Regions from separate parts of the Bacillus aerius genome, predicted to be linked through region 3. Evidence: predicted binding sites of a transcription regulator. Region 3 holds the regulator's gene; each other region holds the start of a gene.

Region 1 (7,461 bases), 550 kb from region 3:
GGTGCAATTCAAGAAGAGATTAATAACCTTGTCCAAGAAATTGGTAACGGATCTAACAAGAATGGTATCTCTGACCGTACAGAATTTAACGGTAAAAAATTGTTGAATGGCGATTTCGCTGACGGTACAGCTACTCTAACTTTCCAAATTGGTGCAAACAAAGCACAAAAATTAGATGTTAACATCGAAGCAATGTCTTCTGATGCTCTAGGTGCTACTGATGCATCTGGCGCACTTGTAACTGGTCAAGCTGTATCTGACCTTGATGTAACACAATTTACTGCTGCTACACCAACTCTTACATTTGATCAACAATTAGACATCGTTGATGGCGCTATTAAACAAGTTTCAGATCAACGTTCTAAACTTGGAGCTGTTCAAAACCGTCTAGAGCACACAATCAACAACCTTGGTGCTTCTGGTGAAAACTTAACAGCTGCTGAGTCTCGTATCCGTGACGTTGACATGGCGAAAGAAATGAGTGAGTTCACTAAGAACAACATTCTTTCTCAAGCTTCTCAAGCTATGCTTGCACAAGCGAACCAACAGCCACAAAACGTACTTCAATTACTACGTTAATGAAAGGCCCCTTAATGGGGCTTTTTTTTATGCTCTTTTTTCCTCTCTTTTTCTCCTTCTCTTCACGTATGATTCTTTAATCCCTCTGATAAATCATGAAAAACGACCTTTAAATTTGGCATACTCTAGCGAAACGATCATATTGAATGAGACTTTTCCCTCATTTATTCCTTTTTTGTTAAACATATTCCATTAAAGTTCGATAAATGGATTGTAAGGCTTACAGAAAAATTCTAATTTAGAACTTTTAGACATGGATGTCTAATTGGTTCAAACACATGGAGGTCATTTAATATGAGAATTAACCACAATATCGCAGCACTTAACACATTGAATCGTCTTTCTACTAACAACGGTTCAAGCCAAAAGAACATGGAGAAACTTTCTTCTGGTCTTCGCATTAATCGCGCAGGGGATGACGCAGCAGGTCTTGCGATCTCTGAAAAAATGAGAAGTCAAATCCGTGGTCTAGAAATGGCTACTAAAAACTCTCAAGATGGTATCTCTCTTATTCAAACGGCTGAAGGCGCATTGACTGAATCTCATGCGATACTTCAACGTATTCGTGAGCTTGTTGTTCAAGCTGGGAACACAGGTACACAGCAGGAAGAGGATTTGGCATCCATTCAAGATGAAATTTCAAACTTGCAAGATGAGATTACAAGTATTTCTACTCGTACAGAGTTTAACGGGAAGAAATTATTAGATGGAACTTATTCGTCTAAGGGTGCTGATGACGGTGGTGAGGCACAAAGCCTTGTATTCCAAATCGGTGCAAACGCAACACAACAAATTACACTTAACATCGAAAACATGGGTGCTTCAGTTTTAGGTACAGATGGGACGGCTGAAGGTGAAGATGGAGCCGGTTCTGTTGCTGGAATCGATGTGACAAAATTTATTAGTGCAAGTGGTGAAGATGGCGAGGAAGCTGCTGGATTTGATGCACAACTTGGTATTATTGAAACAGCTATTAAGCAAGTGTCTGCTCAGCGGTCTAAGCTTGGTGCAGTCCAAAACCGTCTAGAGCACACAATCAACAACCTTAGCGCTTCTGCTGAAAACTTAACAGCTGCTGAGTCTCGTATTCGTGACGTTGATATGGCGAAAGAAATGAGTGAGTTCACAAAGAACAACATTCTTTCTCAAGCTTCTCAAGCAATGCTTGCACAAGCGAACCAACAGCCACAAAACGTACTTCAATTATTACGTTAATTAAAAGCCCCCTTTGAGGGGCTTTTTTTATGTTGATTTTAGCAACAGATGTAATTGAAAATCTGGAACAGCTTCATAGAAGAAAGCTCGATTTAATTCATCATTCTTTTGATCCCACCTCTGCCACCAGTTGCGGACCTCACCAGTGGAGTCAGCTTGAATCATGTCTTGCAGCTGCTCTAGGTTGATGATTTTTCTCGGTTCTATTAAGAATGAATGCATACGATGATACGCCTCAAGGCATTTAGGTTGTTTTGTTTGAACGGCATATTGTACATAATAATTGAAAAATTCTTGTACAAATGTCAGATGGGAAATGGGGGTTCCTTTTAACTCGACGCCTTCCCATGCCATATCTGCAATTGCACAGAGCCACCAGCCAAGCTTATTGGCATGCTGCATTTGTTGTAAGGTATGCCGTTCAAAAGAAATAAGCCCATCTTCTTGTGCTTGTTTGAGCATACGCTCAAGTGTCTGTGCCTCAAGAGCGGCCTTTGTCATTCCTTGACCATGTATTGGATCTAATGTGCATAAGGCATCACCCATGACCAATAAGCCGCTTGGCCAATCTTCCATTTGTTCATAGTGGTTTCTGACACAAGCCGGAACTCTAAATCCTTTTGGTTTCGTATAGGGAATTAAATGAGTGATGGCTTCTGCTATCGAGGGATTGGTCAGCCTAGTGGTCTCTTCATCAAACTGATCAGCGTCCGTTGTTGGATAATGAGAGCCGCCAGCTGCTGAGAGAAGAACCGCTACTAAATCATGATCTACTCGTTCAAACAGTCCTGTTGGAATTTGCTTATTCGGTTGTCCAACGATGACCATTGGTTCCAGATTCGGTGCCTCAGGTGGTATTTGGTAGTATCTTGTGCTATAGCCAAGAGAGACGATTAGCTCATCTGTCTGCGGCAAGGTTCGTCCTGCGCTTTTCAGCCATTTTGGCAATTTAGACATTCTTCCAGACGTATCAATGACTAAGTCCGCACTCATTTTGTTGATGATTCCATGCTTTATCCTCCGATCTTTGACCTGTAATCCACTCACTTGAGTCGTTTCTTCTTCAAAAAGAAGAGCGATCGCTTCATGTTTTTCTAAAAATTGAACACGATCCTCACGTAACATTCTTTGCATCAGCACCCACTCTAGCATGGCACGTCGTGTGACAGCTGTTTCTTCAGTATCGGTGAGTACTAACTCGCCATCTTTTGTCATAAATCGAGATGTCTGATGCCATGTGTTGTACCCGCCCATTTCGAGTAATTCTTTTGTATAACCAGGAAATAGACGATCCACTATTTGTTTGCCTAGTGGCAACATTCTATGTGGATGAAAAGCTTGAGGCGTGCCAAAACGATTTTCAGGAGCGTCTGGCAATTCGTCCTTTTCAATGATCAATACTTCAAGGTAAAAACTTGATAAAACCTTTGCAGCGAGCATTCCCGTTATTCCGCCTCCGATGACGATCGCCCGCTCATACTTCGTGGGTTGTGTCACAACATGCGCCTCCAGTGAATATATAAAATGGTTACATGACCATTTCATCATATGTTGATTTTCTAAGTATAGCAAATTCTCGTTTTTTTGAATATAGAAAGGAATTGGCATACTTTTTACTCGTAAATATGAAAAAAACTTCAATCTTGATCATTATTTTTAAAAAATAATAATCAAATTTAAGAGGAATGACCGATAAATACATTAAGGGGGTAGAGGGAATGGATATACTACAGAGTATTGTAACCGCAGCACCATATATGATGAAGATTTTAAAAGATGAAGTGACGATGGGTGTCATTGATCGAGAAAAATTCTTGCTGTATTTGCCATCAAAAGATGTGGATTTTCAAATACGGACAGGAGATCCCATTAAACCAGATGATCAGAATATGAAAAATGCGCTTAGAGGCGAAACATCAAGTACATTTGTACCTGAATCGGTGTATGGGACGCCTTTAAATGCAATGGGATTGCCGATTTTCGATGAAAATCAACAAGTCATTGGTGCAATCGCTTTAGGTTTTCCACTTAAAAATCAAATAGAACTTGAGGCGTATATGGAGTCATTGAACGACATCATTCAAAGTATTCAAGAAAAAGTACATGTGGTGGCGGCTCATTCAGAAGAGCTCTCTGCGACAAGTGAGGAAATGACATTCCAAACACAGCAAACACTTGAAAGTTCGAAAAAACTTCAGATATTACAAAAATGATCAAAGGTATCTCTAAGCAAACAAGTTTGCTAGGATTGAATGCTTCAATTGAAGCGGCCAGGGCAGGGAAAGAGGGAGCGGGTTTTAGTGTGGTAGCGAGCGAGGTTCAAAAGCTCTCAAGCGAAACCTCACGTGCAACAGAAAACATAGAAAGCTCATTGCAAGGGATTTCCTCTAATATACATACATTACTTGAGAGTATGGGCCATATGAAAGGGTCATCTTCAGAACAAGCTTTATTAGTGACGGAGTTTAGTGAAATTGTAGATCGGTTGACGACGGTTAGCAAAGAAATGAAAGAATTTATGCAAAAGGTGATGTTAACGTAAAAAACGAATCCAAAAAGGGTTCGTTTTTTGTTGGCTCGTTATTTTCTGTTTTTCTGATCAAAGCGATAATCGTATGTTTCACCTTTGACCACATTTAAAAACTCATGTCCAATTTGAACGAGCTGTGCATTTTCCCATTTGATCAGAGGATCTTTATCAGGGTACTTCCAGTAGATTGTTTTTTTGTGATGGGTGAGTTTGTTTTCAATTTCTGCTCTGACCGCATTCTCTTTTAGTTTTCCTCCGCTATGTCGATATGTGTTAATGGTATAGGTTCCATCAGGTGATGATATCGAGCGGATGAATGTTCCGTGAGACACGCCTTGAAGAGAGAAGCATTTCCAGTAAATAATTCCGGCGAAGCTAAGACATAAGATGGCAAGGATGATGGTGGTTTTCTTTTTAAACATGAATTCCTCCAGGTGTAGATCGCAATATTCTAATATATGAGAGAGAATACAAAAAGATTCATATAGTCCAAAAGTTCTATTCATTTCAATTATCGGTCATTTTTTCTCAACATTCAACAGTTAGCCCGTAAAGATAAGGAAAATTTAAGGATGCGTTCAGATCACACTGGTTATTCGAAAACACTTTACAAAAGAATTTGCGATCAGTAGACTTATGCTCATATAGAGAAATGGGGCAGATGGAATGAATCAAATCATAGATACGTATCAAAATTATGAAGAGCTTTCCGCTCATGAAAGAAAAGGGATCGACTATCAAATTCTTCATCAGCGGAAAGGGGATCAGCTTCTCGTCCTGTCACCTCATGCGGGAGGAATTGAATCTGGCGTGAGCGAGCTGGTCCATGAAGTAGCAACCGATTATTCTATGTATTTATTCGAGGGCCTTAAAGTGAAAGGCAATCATGTTCTTCATATTACGAGCACACGTTTTGATGAGCCGATTTGTCTTTCTCAAGTGCATACACATCATTATACGTTTGCACTCCACGGCTATGGAGAAACAGACGTCCTACAAACTTTAGTTGGCGGTACCGACAGGGAAAAAGCTGCTGAAACAGTGAAGTATCTCACACAAAATGGCTTCCATGCCTTACTTTTATCTGAATCGGATCAATTTGCTGGAACACATCCTCAAAATATTAATAATCAATGCCTCACAGGAAAAAGTGTTCAAATTGAAATTAGCCAAGCTCAGAGAAGAGCTTTCTTTCAAGACTTTAGGAGGAGCCGTAGGCGTGATACACAAACCGAACAATTTTATCAATACACAAATGTACTGAAACAAGTGTTAAGCCTTTATGAATAAACTTCTGACGTCACGTGTGCAGACGCTTTTGTTTGATACGCAGCTTCATTTTCTGCGACCTTGCCTGCTCTCATTAAATAAGAAGTGAATTCTTTTTGAAATTGAATGCCGGCTCTTCGCTGTTCAAATAGAGCAAGCCGTTTTTCAGCAAAATCCCGAGTGACATGAAATGTTTGAGCAATATGCAAAATGGCTTGCTGCCTAAGGTTTGGGAGCGTCATTTGCAGCAGCATAAAAGTCGGAACACAAAAGTGATACATGAATTGTTTTGCTTGAAACTCTTGCAGTTCTCGAAAGAGCTTGTGCATGTTAAAGTGGTTGCCTGTATGCTTTAGCACATGACAAAGCTCGTGGGCGAAATCCTGCCACTGTTCTTCTGACGATAAGGCTCTGTTTAAAATAATACTGTAAAGACCTTGATGTTTGATCATCATGCTGCCAGTATCCTCGTAGTGTACCCATACATGAAATTCAGCTGCGATCCTATGCATGTCTACATAGGCAGGACCGCTTATTTGCAGTTGAGTGTATAACCGTTTAATATCTTCTTCTAAATGGGTTAAAAAATAAGTCATGTCAAAACCTCCATACAAACGTATGTTCTATTTTTGCCGTAAAAGAAAAGTCCATATAGGACTAAATGGCTAATAAAGCTATCGCTTACTTCTTATATCGGCTTGTTTTTAACAATTTTAACATAAAATCAAAGAAAATTGGAAGTTTTTCCTGTTTCTTATTCTAATTTTTTATTTTTTACAAAGATAAAACGGCGATTGAATTCAAATTTTACCATAGTCTTATGACGAAAACAAACAAATTTGTCTTACGTTTGCCACCGATTGATGAGCAAGATCAAACATCAATTTAACAAAAAGGAGTGCAAAACATGGTACAAATTTATCAAGATTTTATTCCAGTTGGAAACGGAAATCGGCCAGGATATGCTATGGCGCCGCTTTATGTAACTGTGCATAACACAGCCAATACATCTAAGGGAGCTGACGCAAAAAGTCACGCGGCATATGTCAAACGCTCAACAACAGAGGTAAGCTGGCACTTTACAGTGGATGACAAGGAAATTTTTCAGCATCTCCCTTTAAATGAAAATGGATGGCATGCTGGGGATGGACATGGAGATGGCAACCGAAAATCGATTGGCATTGAAATTTGTGAAAATGAGGATGGAAACTTTCAACAAGCTGTCAAACATGCCCAGTGGCTTATTCAAAAGCTTTTAAAAGAACATGGCATTCCATTAGCAAATGTGGTGACGCATCAGCATTGGTCAGGAAAAACATGTCCACGTCTGCTGCTAGCTACATGGGATGAATTTAAAAGAGGAATTGAGACTGCAGGTGATCCGGAAACGGTTATCACATATGTGGTGAAAAGCGGGGATACGCTAACGAGTATTGCCAAAGCCCATGGTGTCACAGTGAGTGATTTACAGACATGGAATCAGATTAGTGACCCGAACATGATTCGAGTTGGACAAGTTCTCAAGATTTATCATGCAGAAGAAAAGCTCAGTTATGAACTGCCAGATGGGGTGTTAAAGGTGACATCACCTCTGACAAAGGGGGAGCATGTACGTCTCGTCCAAAAAGCGCTTGCTGCTGTGTATTTTTATCCTGACAAAACAGCTGTAGATAAGGGCATTGATGGCGTTTATGGGGAAAAAACAGCCAATGCCGTCGCGCGATTTCAACTGATGAATGGTCTAACAAGTGATGGAGTATACGGTCCTAAAACAAAAGTGAAGTTGCTTCAACTATTAAATCAGTGAGTCTTTCTTTTTGGCCGCTTGAATGACGGCTACACTTTTTTCGTGTAATCGGCAGACATAA
Region 2 (7,461 bases), 700 kb from region 3:
ACAAATAGGAAAAGGCATTTTATCTGGCTTAATTGCTATTTTTGTCGTGATGATTGTCACAAGCTTACTTGTATCACTGATGCTTACCTTCACAAGTATGCAGGAATCATCGTTTAAATGGATGATCATGATCTTGTCCTTTGCGGCACTTTTTCTAGGAGGAATGATTTCTGGAGGGAAAGCAAAGGAACGAGGCTGGCTCATTGGCGCCATGACCTCTTTTATCTTTTCACTCACTGTCTTTTTATTTCAATATTTAGGGTTTGGAGAAACCTTTTCACCAGAACAATTCATCTATCATGCAGCCTTTTTGGGAATTTGTATGCTAGGGGGAATGATTGGCGTTAATCTTCGGGGCAAATAAAAAAAGAGCGAATGATATCGCTCTTTTTTTATCGCTATGTATTGGAGGATTAACCTTTGTCAGCTAATTCTCTAATAGCACGTCGGTCGAAAGTTAAACGGTTGTTTTCGCTTGTTTTGATGACCACTTTTGATTCATCAATGTAGTCGATTTCACCGTGTAAACCACCGATTGTGACGATTTTATCGCCTTTTGATAAAGATTGCTGCATCTGACGCACAGCTTTTTGTTGCTTTTGCTGTGGACGGATTAACAAGAAGTAAAGCACAGCAAACATGACAACAATCATAATGATTGAACCCATACCACCATCCATTCTATCTCACCCCTTTCTAAAGCATTGTAAAGCTTTTCGTTTATGCGTTAAAAGTTTTTCGCATTCGGTTTGTTAAAGCCATAACGCTCAAAAAACTCTTCTCTAAAATCACCTAAACGATCCTCACGGATAGCTTCTCTCACTTGCTCCATTAATTTTAACAGAAAATGAAGATTATGATAAGTTGTTAATCGAATTCCGAACGTCTCATTTGTACGGATCAAATGTCTAATATAAGCGCGTGTGTAATTTTTACATGTGTAGCAGTCACAGTTTTCATCGATTGGTCTGAAATCACGCTCATATTTAGCATTTTTCACAACAAGGCGTCCTTCACTTGTCATGAGCGTACCATTTCTTGCAATTCGCGTTGGCAGTACACAGTCAAACATATCGACACCGCGAATCGCGCCGTCAATTAATGAATCTGGTGAGCCGACACCCATTAAGTACCTCGGCTTGTCATCCGGTAAAAATGGCGTTGTGAACTCCAGTACTCGGTTCATCACGTCTTTAGGTTCACCAACAGATAAACCTCCAATGGCATAGCCTGGGAAATCAAGTGAAACAAGATCTTTTGCACTTTGTTTACGAAGCTCTTCGTATTCTCCGCCCTGTACAATGCCAAACAGCCCTTGATCCTCTGGACGCTGGTGCGCTGTTAAGCAGCGCTCTGCCCATCTGCTTGTCCGCTCTACAGAACGTTTCATATAATCATACTCTGCTGGGTACGGAGGACATTCGTCAAATGCCATCATAATATCTGAGCCGAGCGCATTTTGAATCTCCATCGCTTTTTCAGGAGAAAGGAACAACTTATCTCCATTTAAGTGATTACGGAAGTGAACGCCTTCCTCTTCAATTTTTCTAAATTCACTTAAAGAAAACACTTGGAAACCGCCTGAATCTGTTAGAATCGCTCGATCCCAGTTCATAAATTTGTGCAGGCCGCCTGCTTCTTTGACAATGTCATGCCCCGGGCGCAGCCATAGATGATACGTATTGCTTAAAATGATGCCTGCTTCCATTGCTTTTAACTCTTCAGGCGCCATTGTTTTCACTGTAGCCAGTGTACCAACTGGCATAAATACAGGTGTTTCAAAGGAGCCGTGCGGTGTATGAACGCGTCCAAGACGTGCACCTGTTTGTTTGCATGATTTAATGAACTCATAACGTATCGGTAATTGCGACAAAAATGAGCCCTCCTGTCTTTGTTGTATGATGTTATTGAATCAGCATGGCATCGCCAAAACTGAAGAATCGATATTCCTCTTTTACAGCCTCATTGTACGCTTTTAGGACGTATTCTCGTCCAGCTAATGCACTGACAAGCATAATTAAAGACGATTTTGGCAAGTGGAAATTCGTGATCATGCCATCAATTGCCTTAAATGTATAGCCTGGATAAATAAAAATCGACGTCCAGCCGCTTGACGCTTTGAATTCACCATCATAAGCACTTGCAATGGTTTCAAGCGTTCTTGTCGAAGTTGTTCCGACTGAAATAATCCGCCCGCCTTCCTTGCGCACGCGATTAAGCTCTTCTGCCGTTTCTTCATTCATTTCGTAAAACTCTGCGTGCATTTCATGTTCTTCAATGCGTTCAGCACTGACCGGTCGAAATGTGCCAAGCCCTACATGGAGCGTAATAAACGCAATATGCACTCCTTTTGCTTTCAGTGCATCCAGCAGTTCATTTGTAAAGTGAAGACCGGCAGTAGGCGCAGCAGCCGAACCAACCTCTTTGGAATAAACGGTTTGATAACGCTCACGATCGTCAAGCTGCTCTTTAATGTACGGAGGCAGCGGCATTTCACCTAAAGATTCAAGTACTTCATAAAAAATGCCTGTATACTGAAACTCAACTTTTCTTCCGCCATGTTCCAGTTCTTCTGTACATACCGCTTTTAATCGTCCATCACCAAATGTAATGACTGTTCCGTTTTTCACACGTTTTGCTGGTTTCACGAGTGTTTCCCATTTGTCTCCTTCTTCTTGTTTCAAAAGAAGCAGCTCCACTTTAGCACCCGTATCCTCTTTCGTTCCAAACAGACGTGCAGGCAATACACGTGTATTGTTTAAAACGAGACAATCACCCTTTTGAAAGTAATCTGTGATTTGCGAGAATGTATCATGTGTGATGTCACCTGTTTGTTTATGTAAGACCATCAGTCTTGATGCATCTCGTTTTTCAAGCGGCACTTGTGCAATCAATCTTTCTGGTAAATCAAAATCAAATAGTTCTAACTTCATTTCCTTCACCTATTCTGTAGTTAACTAGTTAACGTTATTTCATCCGTCCGAAGACATTGAGTAAAATGGTTAGGACGATGCTAATGACAATGCATGTAATCACAGGAAAAAAGAACGTTACGTTCCCTTTTTTCACGAAAATATCGCCTGGAAGTTTCCCAACCAATTGAAACACTAAACCTGCGGCAAAAAGGACACCACCTAAAATCATCAACATTTTAGGGAATTCAGTCACGAATCGGAACCTCCATATGAAAATGTTCATACGCTTCTCTTGTGACGACCCGCCCTCTTGGTGTTCTTTGCAGAAAACCAATTTGCAGTAAATATGGTTCGTACACATCTTCAATCGTATGTGATTCTTCTCCAATTGTCGCTGAGATCGTATCAAGTCCAACAGGACCGCCTCTAAATTTTTCAATCATACTTAAAAGCAGCTTATGATCGATATGATCAAGTCCGAGTCTGTCAACTTGCAGACGCTCAAGAGCATCTTCTGCAATGTCTTGTGTGATCGCATGATTTCCAAGCACCTGCGCAAAATCTCTTACTCTTCTGAGCAGACGATTGGCGACCCTCGGTGTGCCTCTAGATCTTCTTGCAATCTCTTCAGCTGAACGAATGTCGATCCCAATCTCAAACAGCTCGGCTGTTCTTGCTACAATGTGAGCCAAATCTCTTTGCTCATAGTATTCCAATCTTGCATGAACTCCAAACCTATCACGAAGCGGCGCTGTTAAAAGCCCAACACGGGTTGTAGCACCTACAAGCGTAAATGGCGGTAAATCAAGCCGCACAGAGCGTGCTGTATCTCCTTTTCCAATCACGATATCTAGACAAAAGTCCTCCATCGCTGGATATAGCACTTCCTCTATTGAACGCTGCAAGCGATGAATTTCATCAATAAACAGAACATCGCCAGGTTCAAGAGATGTTAAGATCGCCGCCAAATCGCCAGGGCGTTCAATCGCCGGTCCAGACGTTGTACGCAGCTGAACATTCATTTCATTGGCAATGATCGACGCAAGCGTTGTTTTCCCAAGTCCCGGCGGTCCATATAAAAGGACGTGATCCAGTGTTTCCTGCCTCATTCGGGCAGCTTCAATAAATACGCTGAGATTATCCTTTACTTTCTGCTGGCCAATATATTGACTAAGCGTCTGTGGACGCAGACTTTGCTCAATGGCTGATTCATGGTTGTCTGCTTCAGTTGAGACGAGCCGTTCATCCATGAGACATCACCCTATTTCAACATTTTTTGTAAAGCTTTTTTCACATATTGATCGGTTGTCAGATTCTTCTCTTCTTTTAATAAAGGAAGAACCTTTTTGATTTCACGATCACCATACCCAAGGACACTTAAGGCTTCAACCGCTTCATCTAAAGCGCTTTGCTGCGTTTCAATCTGGATATGATCCTCGTGGTTAAATAAGTTTCCTATCATTTCAGGCACCACATCTGCGAGCTTCCCTTTCAGATCTAGAATGATCTGACGTGCTGTTTTTTTGCCAACACCCGGGAATTTAATGAGGAAAGCTTCATCCTCTCGTTCGATCGCTGAAATGACAGCGCCAGGATCACCGGAAGCAAGAATCGCAAGCGCACCCTTCGGTCCAATGCCTGTGACATTTAACAGTTTTGTGAACAACGCTTTTTCTTCTCGTGTTTGGAATCCATATAACGAAAAAGCGTCTTCCTTTATGTAATGATACGTATAAATCGTTTCTTGTTTTGTTACTCGATAGATAAACGGATTTGGGGTATAGACTTGATATCCCACTCCGCCGTTTTCAATGACAACATATTGCGGGCACACATAATCAATGGTCCCTTTTACAAACTCTATCACCGTTTTCACCTCTTTGACTGTTCTCCATTGTAACATAAATCGAAGAGAAAACCGTAATAAAAGTTAACATACGTTCGCTCAGCCTTTTTTCATAGTTAACCCATGAAAAAGAGCTTGCGGTCTTCACACCAGCAAGCTGTCATACGATTAAAACGATTGTTCATTTCGGTAAGGTTTCATGACTTCAAGCACATGCTCAAATTCATCTTTTGTTCGAAATGGAATGCCTTGTGCAAGCTGCTGCTCTACATGACTTTCCAAGCGGGACGTATCAATTTGAAAAAAGAGATGAATAGGCTCCGCCCACCCGTCAGGCCTTCCATGAAACGTAGAAATCACGCCGTCTTCTGATAATCCGATATATCCATTTGCTTTACTCAAAGGCGATATATCGTCAATTTGCTTTCTAAAAAGGGCAAAATCCTCTCGCTGTTCTACCAATGTCCAGCCCTTATACTGGGCCCAAAATGTGTCTTTGTCTTCTAATGATGCCCGCTGTCTTTCAATACTTACATCGCCGTCTAGATAGACCTTTTCAAGCTGAACGTTGATGGTTTTTGACTCTTTTTGCAAGTGTTCTGCTGCTTCCATATCAACAGCGAAAAAGAGTACACTTGTCATGATAAGTCCTGTAACGAAATACTTTATTTTCACTTTCACTATTTACACCTCTTTAGAACATAAGATCGATGCATGACATATGTAGTTTGACCCATTTTGCTACACATTAACCAAATCGATGTCTTGACACATAATGAGAGTCTTTCGTTGTATCCTTCGTGCGTAAATGTTATGTTTTATACAATCCATTGCTCTACCGAATTACATGGTTTTTTCATCATTCGTTTTTCAGCCGCATAAACTGAAACCAAAGAAGGTGAAGTCAATGTCAGATGTCAAAAGATTAGCCGAATCGATTCAGTATCAAGAAGAAAAGCGTTTTAATAAGCTCGTCTTTAAACCGGCTGAGCTTGAGCTGTGCGGCAAAGGAAGAAGTGCCTATGTATTTTCATACAAAAAAGACGGCAAGAAAATGGCGTTAAAAGTCTTTTTTCCTTCTTATCGAAACATCGCCCGCAAAGAGGCTGCAATTTATGAAAAACTTTCCGGCTCCTCCTATTATCCTGAGATTTACGAGTCTGGGGATCAGTATATTTTAATGGAATATATTAAAGGTTATACTTTCTATGAATGCCTGACAAAAGGAATTCCGATCAAAAAACAAATGATTGAACAAGTAGATGATGCATTGGAAGAAGCACGCGCGAAAGGTTTAAATCCTTCTGATATTCATCTGCGAAATTTAATTTTAACAAAGGATGGCCGCGTCAGGGTCATTGACGTCGCCCGCTTCACGCAAACGAAAACATGTCATCAATGGGATGATTTAAAAGCTGCATACGCCTATTATCAAAAACCTTTTTTCCCTAAAAAAGCGCCGCGTCTGTGGCTTGAAGTGATTGCCTATTTGTATAAGAAAAACTGGCTGTCTCGAGGTCAGCTGAACAACCGAAATGATTTTACTGCATAATGAAAGCCGCTCGAAAAGAGCGGCTTTCAGATTGTTGACAAAGGGCTAAAATGAACTTAATTTTAGCCCTTTGTCTTCTTTTCAGCGTGATAGAAAACCTTTGAATTCTAGGAAGGACGAGTACCGGCGCGGAGCGAATTTGACATTCGTGAGCACCGGCACGCAGGACTGACACCGAATGCGAGGGTTTGTCTACACGCTGAAAGCCGCTCTCTTTGAGCGGCTTTCTGTTTTATTCTGTTTCTACATGGATACTATTCACATTTAATAGGTTAATGATTTCATTATTCAGCTTAAACCAATGATTGGCTTCCTCAATTTTTTTATACACATCATAGGTAGCTGGACGTTTTAGCTCGAAATCGAGCACTTCCCCATTGTTCATATGAAATGTTACCTTAAATACTTTCATCATAAGATCACCTTCCACTCTGTCTTGTTCACTAACCGAATCGGTCAGCTCTTTTCATTCATTCTCTATTCAATCCGTTTCCCCTGCTTCTTTCCTTCTAAACACAAGAAGTTTAAATTTTGTTTAAATTCGCACAACATATCTATCTATATACTCTTCAAAAGAAGTATATTGAATGAAAAGGAGGCTGCCTTTATGAAACAAAAGAAAAAACGAACATCTCCAGAGAGACAAACAGTCCTGTTTCATTTAACAGATGCCCTCATCCCAAGTATTGAAACGATGGCGATTGCAGTAAGAGCATTTTTCCACCTCGTGAGAAAAGCCATTTCAGCCGTTTTATAAAACCCCGCACTAGAGGAGAGTGCGAGGTTTTTTTTAGGATTGATAGATTTGGCTGCCTTGATGGATAAACTCTTTTGCCTTCTTCTCCATCTCTCTTTTCACTTCTTCTGATTGGTTGCGGATGTCATGGGAAATTTTCATACTGCAAAACTTTGGTCCACACATGGAACAGAAATGAGCGGTTTTAGCACCTTCAGCAGGCAATGTTTCATCATGGAATGCCAGCGCTCGTTCTGGGTCAAGTGACAGGTGAAATTGATCCCGCCATCTGAATTCAAATCTCGCTTTCGATAAGGCATCATCACGCTTTTGAGCAGCAGGATGTCCTTTTGCTACATCAGCTGCATGTGCGGCAATTTTATAGGCGATGACGCCTTCTCTTACATCTTCT
Region 3 (7,461 bases):
GATGCCATCCGAGATGTCTTCACAAAACGAAACATTATATAGGGTAGATGAAATATCTTAAGTAGAACAAGGCGAATGATGAAGAGATCATTCGTTTTTTCTTATGGATCAGTATCCAGGAAGATTCAGCTCATGTTTTTCACATGTCATCACTCAGCCACTCATACATTAAAAATGACTCATTCCCTTCAAGTCAACATCATTTCATCAAAAGTATGAGGAGGTCACGAGCTTTTGAAGATGAGAAAAGGCTGGATCGCTGCTGTCGTTCTTTGTTTTGTCATTTGGATGGGTGCATTATTAGGTGGTTTTGGAGAGGATCGTTCCGCAAAAGGAGCAGATCGTTATGATCATGTGATTCAATTTCCTAAGGAACGGTATCCTGAAACAGGCAGTCATATTCAAGAAGCTATTCGAAAAGGGCACTCAGACGTGTGTACCATTGACCGAAATGGGGCAGATGCCCGCAGGCAAGAATCATTAAAAGGAATTCCCACAAAACCTGGTTTTGACCGGGATGAATGGCCGATGGCGGTGTGTCTTGAAGGAGGAAAGGGGGCGAGCGTTCAATATGTCAGTCCATCAGATAATAGAGGCGCTGGTTCATGGGTCGGGCATCAAATCAGCGGGTATCCTGACGGGAAACGAATTTTATTTATTGTTAAATAAACATAGACAAGAGGCTCCTTGAGAGGGGCTCTTTTTGTTCAACAGGAGCGTATTCGAGCTAGCAGGTACAAAAGATTCAGTGGTACAATCAATCCATCAGGTACAAAGACTGACAAGTAGAAAATGTGAAGGGACATATGCTTATGGAAAAGAACCGTGCATAATACGATTTTTTCATGCAACATGCAGAGAAACTGACTGAAACATGGTATGAATCAATTGAGGATGATGATCCAGAATCCATTTATCGTTCAACAGATTCCAGCATCATAGCAGAGCTAAAACGGCAAAATCAAGATTATTATCAGCATTTTATCCGCGCACTTATTGAAGACAAGACGTATTTACATACGAAATTTAAAAAATGGTCTGAAGACTTAGCAAGTGATCCGAAGCACTTGAACACGCCATTAGATTACGTCGTGAGAGAATATATGTCCAATCAAAGAGTGGTTCTTCATTACTTAAAAGAGTTTATAAAACAGCATCAAGGTGATATTGACATTGATCGAATATTTTATTGGTATGATTTGATATCTGAGGCATTTAACATTTCAATTCATGTCTTTATTCAGCAATATGTGAAAAATACCACCAAAAAACTCGTTGCACAAAGAGACATGATTTATGAGCTGAGTTCCCCAGTCATTGTGTTAAAAAGTCATGTTGCCTTATTGCCTTTAGTTGGAGATATTGACACTGCGCGAGCAAAGATTATCTTAGAAAATACATTAAAACAGTGTTCGCAAAAAGGTGTTCAACATTTATGTATTGATTTATCAGGTGTCGTCATCATTGATACGATGGTAGCACATCAAATCTTTGATCTTGTCACGTCACTTCGGTTAATTGGGGTTGATACGACCATTTCAGGGATTAGACCAGAAATTGCTCAAACGGCTGTACAGCTTGGACTTCCTTTTAATGAATTTCAAACGGCTTCATCACTTGCTCACGCTTTAGATCGTATGACTGAATTTTCATCCATATAAAAACCAGGCCTAGTAAACGGCCTGGTTTTTATTTAGATCACAGCGTCAATTTTTGTTACTTTCCACTCGTTTTGTACTTTCTCGAAAGTGACAGTACGTTTTACTTTGCGTCCATCAAGTGTTGGAACTGTGAATTCGTATGTGCGGATTGTACTTTTCTTAGAGACGAGTTTAGGTGTTGCCTTATCCCAATTAAGCATATTGTCTCCGTCACCAACTGGCACAGCCATTTTTCCTTTATGAACGATGAACTGATAGTCTTTTAAACCGTGAGTAATGGCATCTTTTGTGAAAACTTGAGATAGATAGCTGTTTAGTTTTTTCTTTGTATCAAATGTTTTAGACAGGTAGTTGTAAGTCATATCTTTATAAGTAAATGATTTTAATTTGTAATCTGAATGCTCTTTAATGTTGTAGCCTGACATCGCACTCCAAAAGTGTTCTCTTGCATCAAGGGCAATATGTAACGCTTCTTTATTTGTCAAAGCGGCTGATTTTTTGGAAGCGGCCAGTGTTGTTGTTTGTAATGAGATCATAAGCATAATAGCGGTTAATAAAACAAATAATTTTTTCAAGGCGATTGCCTCCTTTTCTCAATGAAAACTTCTTATGTTACAAATGTTACAATAGTTACATAGATATTACAAGCATTAAATCTAAATGTTTTTTATTTCTTTACTTTCTATCTATATAACGTTTGAGGGAGACAAAAAGTTTTCATTTTTTTATTTTTTTCTTCCTCATTAGTATTTAACCGTTCTAAAGAAGAATAAAACGTCTTTTGGAAAGATTTCTATTTGTCTCCTCAACACTCTTTTTTTATGTATGACATATACTGTCGTGATGAATGTCTAAGAAAGTGGTGTTTAGTATGTATAATCCATATGAAGGTACGTGGAATGGGTACTTGTACGATCGGCAGGTACAAAGCATGCCGGCGTTTCCTATTTCTCAAGTTGGAGGATTTCCCGGCTTGCCATTTGGAGGAACTGGGCAAGGGCAAGGTGCAGGAGGACAGTCGGTCCCGCCAGCCCCGCCGCAGCATATCATCTCGCAATATCAACAAGCAGTTTCTCAGCCTCAAAGTATGCAGCCGCTCATTGCAGGGCAGAGTGTAGGCGGAAGCCAGCAAACGGTTCAATTTGCAGCTGGATGTAATAGAAGGTGGACCATTGTGTTCCTTAGAAACGGTCAAGTATTTCTCATGTATGTTCTTTCCTCGCAGCCTTTTGGCCGTACAACGGGTTTCATATGGCCGAACTTTACATTTGGCTCGTTCCCAAGCTCTAGTATTCTTGCATATTCTTGTTCATAAAAGAAAAAGCCGGCTCTCATCAGCAATTGATGAAATACCGGCTTTTTTTAATGAATATTTCTAAATACGCCAATCACTTTACCTAGTATACTCACATTCTGTAAAATAATCGGTTCCATTGATGGATTCTCGGGCTGTAATCTAAAGTGTGTATCTTCCTTATAAAAACGTTTCACTGTTGCTTCATCTTCTTCTGTCATAGCCACCACAATATCTCCATTGTTGGCAGTGCTTTGCTGACGCACAATCACGTAGTCTTTGTCCAAAATACCTGCATCGATCATACTTTCTCCCATAATTTCAAGCATAAATACTTGTTCATCTGGTGCTGCAAAAGTTTCTGGAAGTGGGAAATATTCTTCTACATTCTCAACAGCCGTGATAGGCAAGCCTGCTGTGACTTTTCCGATGACTGGAACATTCATTACAGCGCTTTTTGGAATATTCATTTCCTCTTCATCTAGTACTTCGATCGCTCTAGGTTTCGTCGGGTCTCTTCTAATTAAACCTTTCGTTTCTAGTCTAGCTAAATGTCCATGGACAGTTGAACTTGATGCTAGACCGACAGCTTCGCCAATTTCACGAACGGATGGGGGATAACCCTTGCTTTTTACTTCTTCTTTTATGAATTTCAGGATATCGAGTTGTCTTTTTGATAGCTTCGTCATCTTTTGCACCTCAAAACGTCAATTTTAAAGAAATTATAGCATGTTTTTCCTAACAGTACAAACATAGGTTCGAAAAAAACGTTTGACAGAAACGTTTGTTCGTATTTATAATGAGTGTCAGAAAGAACGAACACACATTCTATTAGGAGAGATGACATTATGAGGTTAAAGGAATCTATTATTTTTATTGGGCTATTCTCATTCATCGTTGGCATATTTCTCTCACTTATTGCAGTCACTAGCCATAATGATCCAAATCAATATGTTAAAATAGAGGTTCAATCAGGTGATACTCTTTGGGGATTAGCTGATCAAGTAAACGACAGTAAATCAATCGATAAAAATGCTTTTATTGACTGGGTAACTGAACACAATGATCTCGCTTCAACTGACATCCAGCCGGGAGATATCCTTGTGATTCCAGTTAAAAAAGAGCATCCAGTCGTATATCAACTTGCAACAGTACAGTAGAAAGGTCGATTGAAGACATGAATGCAATCATTTATGCGAGAGTAAGTACTGCCAAAGAAGAGCAAGAAACCTCGCTTAAAAGACAAGAAGAAGAACTGCTTGCTTTAGCTGCAGCGCAAAAGATGAATGTAGTCAAAGTGATTAAAGAAAAAGCGAGTGGATACGATCTTGATCGTGACGGTGTTTTTGACATGCTGGCTGCGCTGAAAGAGGAAGAAATCGATGCTGTTCTCATTCAAGATGAGACACGCCTTGGAAGAGGGCAGGCGAAAATCGCTCTTCTTCATTGTCTGTTTAAAGAAAAAGTCAAGGTGTACAGCGTATTTCATAGAGGAGAGCTTGAGCTTTCAGAAGCAGACGAGATGGTCATTGAAATTGTAGGCGTTGTAGAAGAGTATCAGCGGAAAATTCATAATTTGAAAATTAAGCGTGGGATGAAAAAAGCTGTTGAGCGAGGGTATCAACCCGAACTAAATTTAAAACACCAAGAACAGGCGCCTGGCCGCGAACGTATTGAAGTACCGATTTCTGAAATTGTTCGATTAAGAAAAAACAACATGACATTCGCTGAAATTGCAGCGACATTGCAGGCACTTGGTTTTGACATTTCAAAAGCAACCGTCCATAGAAGGTACCAAGAATATGAAAAAGGGCTTGCGACTTAAAGCGTGATTTGTTGTAAAAATGACTGATATTTAGTAGTATGTAGAGAAAATGTTTTAAAGGAGTTTGTCATGATTTCTAAAGAACAGCTTGCAAGAATCAATGAGCTTTCAAAAAAGTCGAAAGAGGCCGGTTTGTCGGACGCTGAGAAAACAGAACAGAAGCAATTAAGAGAGGAATATTTAAAGGCTTTTCGTTCTTCTATGAAAAATACACTCAAAACCGTGAAAATCGTCGATCCAGAAGGAAACGATGTCACACCAGAAAAATTAAAAAGAGAAAGAGACCAGAATCTTCATTAAAGGTCATCATTTCTTTATTTTTGAAAAGATGGGAGGAATATTCTCATCTTTTTTCATATTTGCATAAGTTTTTAGGTGATCGATAAACTAAATGTGACAAAATCCTTCTTTTTCGGCGTGAAATAGTTGTGAAAAAAGGACAGTAGATTTATGATAATGGTGTACACAAGATACGGAAGGGGATTTATATGGAAACGATTGAATTGAAATCTATTGCAACAATACGTACTCTCTCCATAGACGCAATTGAAAAAGCGAATTCCGGTCACCCTGGAATGCCGATGGGCGCTGCACCAATGGCATACGCTTTATGGACGAATCACTTAAACGTAAGTCCGCAAAATCCAAATTGGTTTAACAGAGACCGTTTTGTGTTATCTGCGGGACATGGCTCTATGCTTTTATATAGCATGCTTCATTTAAGCGGATACAATCTGAGCATCGAAGATTTAAAACAATTCCGCCAATGGGGAAGCAAAACACCTGGACATCCTGAGTTTGGACATACAGAAGGCGTAGATGCGACAACAGGTCCTTTAGGACAAGGGATTGCGATGGCTGTTGGAATGGCACTTGCAGAAAGACATCTTGCAGAAACGTATAACAAAGATAACTTTAATGTTGTGGATCACTATACATACAGCATTTGCGGAGATGGAGACTTAATGGAGGGCATTTCCTCTGAAGCTGCTTCACTTGCTGGTCATTTAGGCTTAGGCCGTTTAATTGTTCTTTATGATTCAAACGACATTTCTTTAGATGGCGACCTCGATCGTTCTTTCTCTGAAAATGTGAAGAATCGTTTTGAAGCGATGAATTGGGAAGTTCTTTATGTAAAAGACGGCAATAACATTGACGAAGTGACGGCTGCCATTGAAAAAGCCAAACAAAGTACAGACAAACCTACACTTATTGAAGTGAAGACGACAATCGGTTTCGGATCTCCAAACCGTGCGGGAACGTCTGGGGTGCACGGTGCACCGCTTGGCAGTGAGGAAGCGAAGCTAACGAAGGAAGCTTATTCTTGGACGTTTGAAGAAGATTTCCATGTACCTTCTGAAGTGTACGATCATTTCAAAACAGCTGTTAAAGACGCTGGACAGAAAAAAGAAGCAGCGTGGAATGAACTGTTTGAGCAATATGAAAAAGAATATCCAGAACTAGCAGCTCAGCTGAAGCTTGCGATTGAAGGAAAACTTCCTGAGAATTGGGATCAAGAGGTTCCTGTTTATGAAGCAGGTTCAAGCCTTGCCTCTCGTGCCTCTTCGGGAGAAGTATTAAATGGCATTGCTAAACAAGTACCATTCTTTATTGGCGGGTCTGCTGACCTTGCTGGATCAAATAAAACAACAATCAAAGATACAACTGACTTTGGCAGAGAGAATTACGCTGGCAGAAACATTTGGTTTGGTGTGAGAGAATTCGCAATGGGTGCAGCATTAAACGGTATGGCACTTCACGGCGGACTTCGTGTATTCGGCGGAACATTCTTTGTTTTCTCTGACTACTTAAGACCTGCCATTCGTCTTGCTGCATTAATGGGACTTCCTGTCACTTATGTATTTACGCATGACAGCATTGCGGTTGGGGAAGATGGACCAACGCATGAGCCAGTTGAACAGCTCGCTTCATTACGTGCGATGCCTAACCTTTCTGTGATTCGTCCAGCTGATGGAAACGAAACAGCTGCAGCATGGAAAATTGCTGTATCTTCAACGAATAAACCGACAGCGCTTGTTCTTACTCGTCAAAACCTTCCAACGATTGATCAAGCACCAGAGAAGGCGTATGAAGGCGTAGAAAAAGGTGGATATGTCGTCGTTGAAGCAGCTGATGCACAGCCAGAAGCTCTTCTACTTGCTTCAGGATCTGAAGTAGGTTTAGCCATTGAAGCGCAAAAAGCACTTGAAAAAGAAGGCATTCGCGTTTCTGTCGTGAGCTTACCTGCATGGGATCGCTTTGATGAGCAGTCAGACGAATACAAAGAGTCCGTTCTTCCTAAAGCAGTGAGAGCACGTGTTGCAATCGAAATGGGTGCTTCACTTGGCTGGGAACGTTACACTGGCCTTGATGGCGATGTGATTGCGATTGATAAATTTGGCGCTTCTGCTCCAGGCGAAACCATTATTGAAAAATACGGTTTCACTGTCAGCAACGTGGTGAGCCGCGTAAAAGCAAAGCTGAATAAATAATCAGTCTCCAAGCATCATGCTTTTTTGCAGACGGTTTGCAGAGCTTTTCACTATGCTCTGCAAACTTTTTTCTTTTTTCTTGTTTTTTTGACAAAACTAGTTTCTTCTTGCTTCATATATAGACAATTCTTTCTTTCACATTTTTGTATAATACAAGCAATAAGCGAGATTGACGAAATGTGAAAGGAA

Evidence for each region. The regulator LexA, encoded in region 3, represses DNA repair genes until DNA is damaged. The targets are predictions, from matches to a motif close to CGAACATATGTTCG.
Region 1: M2353_RS06250 (ImmA/IrrE family metallo-endopeptidase) is a predicted target of LexA. The motif match lies at 6,205-6,218, and genes of this name have one in related genera.
Region 2: ruvA (Holliday junction branch migration protein RuvA) is a predicted target of LexA. The motif match lies at 4,846-4,859, and genes of this name have one in related genera.

Annotation. Positions count from the first base shown of each region.
Region 1 is NZ_JARYHO010000001.1:1,211,627-1,219,087, forward strand. It holds gene hag (flagellin Hag) at 1-579, shown strand, start outside; gene hag (flagellin Hag) at 874-1,794, shown strand; gene M2353_RS06225 (NAD(P)/FAD-dependent oxidoreductase) at 1,822-3,291, opposite strand; partial or broken gene M2353_RS20205 (methyl-accepting chemotaxis protein) at 3,513-4,336, shown strand; gene M2353_RS06240 (DUF5412 domain-containing protein) at 4,375-4,746, opposite strand; gene M2353_RS06245 (poly-gamma-glutamate hydrolase family protein) at 4,991-5,614, shown strand; gene M2353_RS06250 (ImmA/IrrE family metallo-endopeptidase) at 5,605-6,189, opposite strand; gene M2353_RS06255 (N-acetylmuramoyl-L-alanine amidase) at 6,501-7,400, shown strand; gene M2353_RS06260 (hypothetical protein) at 7,389-7,461, opposite strand, start outside.
Region 2 is NZ_JARYHO010000001.1:2,465,987-2,473,447, forward strand. It holds gene M2353_RS12770 (TIGR04086 family membrane protein) at 1-364, shown strand, start outside; gene yajC (preprotein translocase subunit YajC) at 414-680, opposite strand; gene tgt (tRNA guanosine(34) transglycosylase Tgt) at 728-1,873, opposite strand; gene queA (tRNA preQ1(34) S-adenosylmethionine ribosyltransferase-isomerase QueA) at 1,905-2,933, opposite strand; gene M2353_RS12790 (DUF2905 domain-containing protein) at 2,968-3,168, opposite strand; gene ruvB (Holliday junction branch migration DNA helicase RuvB) at 3,161-4,165, opposite strand; gene ruvA (Holliday junction branch migration protein RuvA) at 4,177-4,782, opposite strand; gene M2353_RS12805 (intercompartmental signaling factor BofC) at 4,930-5,442, opposite strand; gene M2353_RS12810 (serine/threonine protein kinase) at 5,669-6,313, shown strand; gene M2353_RS12815 (hypothetical protein) at 6,546-6,728, opposite strand; gene M2353_RS12820 (hypothetical protein) at 6,921-7,070, shown strand; gene thiC (phosphomethylpyrimidine synthase ThiC) at 7,104-7,461, opposite strand, start outside.
Region 3 is NZ_JARYHO010000001.1:1,765,710-1,773,170, forward strand. It holds gene M2353_RS08995 (glycosyltransferase family 39 protein) at 1-61, shown strand, start outside; gene M2353_RS09000 (NucA/NucB deoxyribonuclease domain-containing protein) at 289-669, shown strand; gene M2353_RS09005 (STAS domain-containing protein) at 846-1,661, shown strand; gene M2353_RS09010 (IseA DL-endopeptidase inhibitor family protein) at 1,694-2,236, opposite strand; gene M2353_RS09015 (hypothetical protein) at 2,533-2,976, shown strand; gene lexA (transcriptional repressor LexA) at 3,024-3,644, opposite strand; gene yneA (cell division suppressor protein YneA) at 3,804-4,115, shown strand; gene M2353_RS09030 (YneB family resolvase-like protein) at 4,133-4,780, shown strand; gene M2353_RS09035 (DUF896 domain-containing protein) at 4,850-5,080, shown strand; gene tkt (transketolase) at 5,269-7,272, shown strand.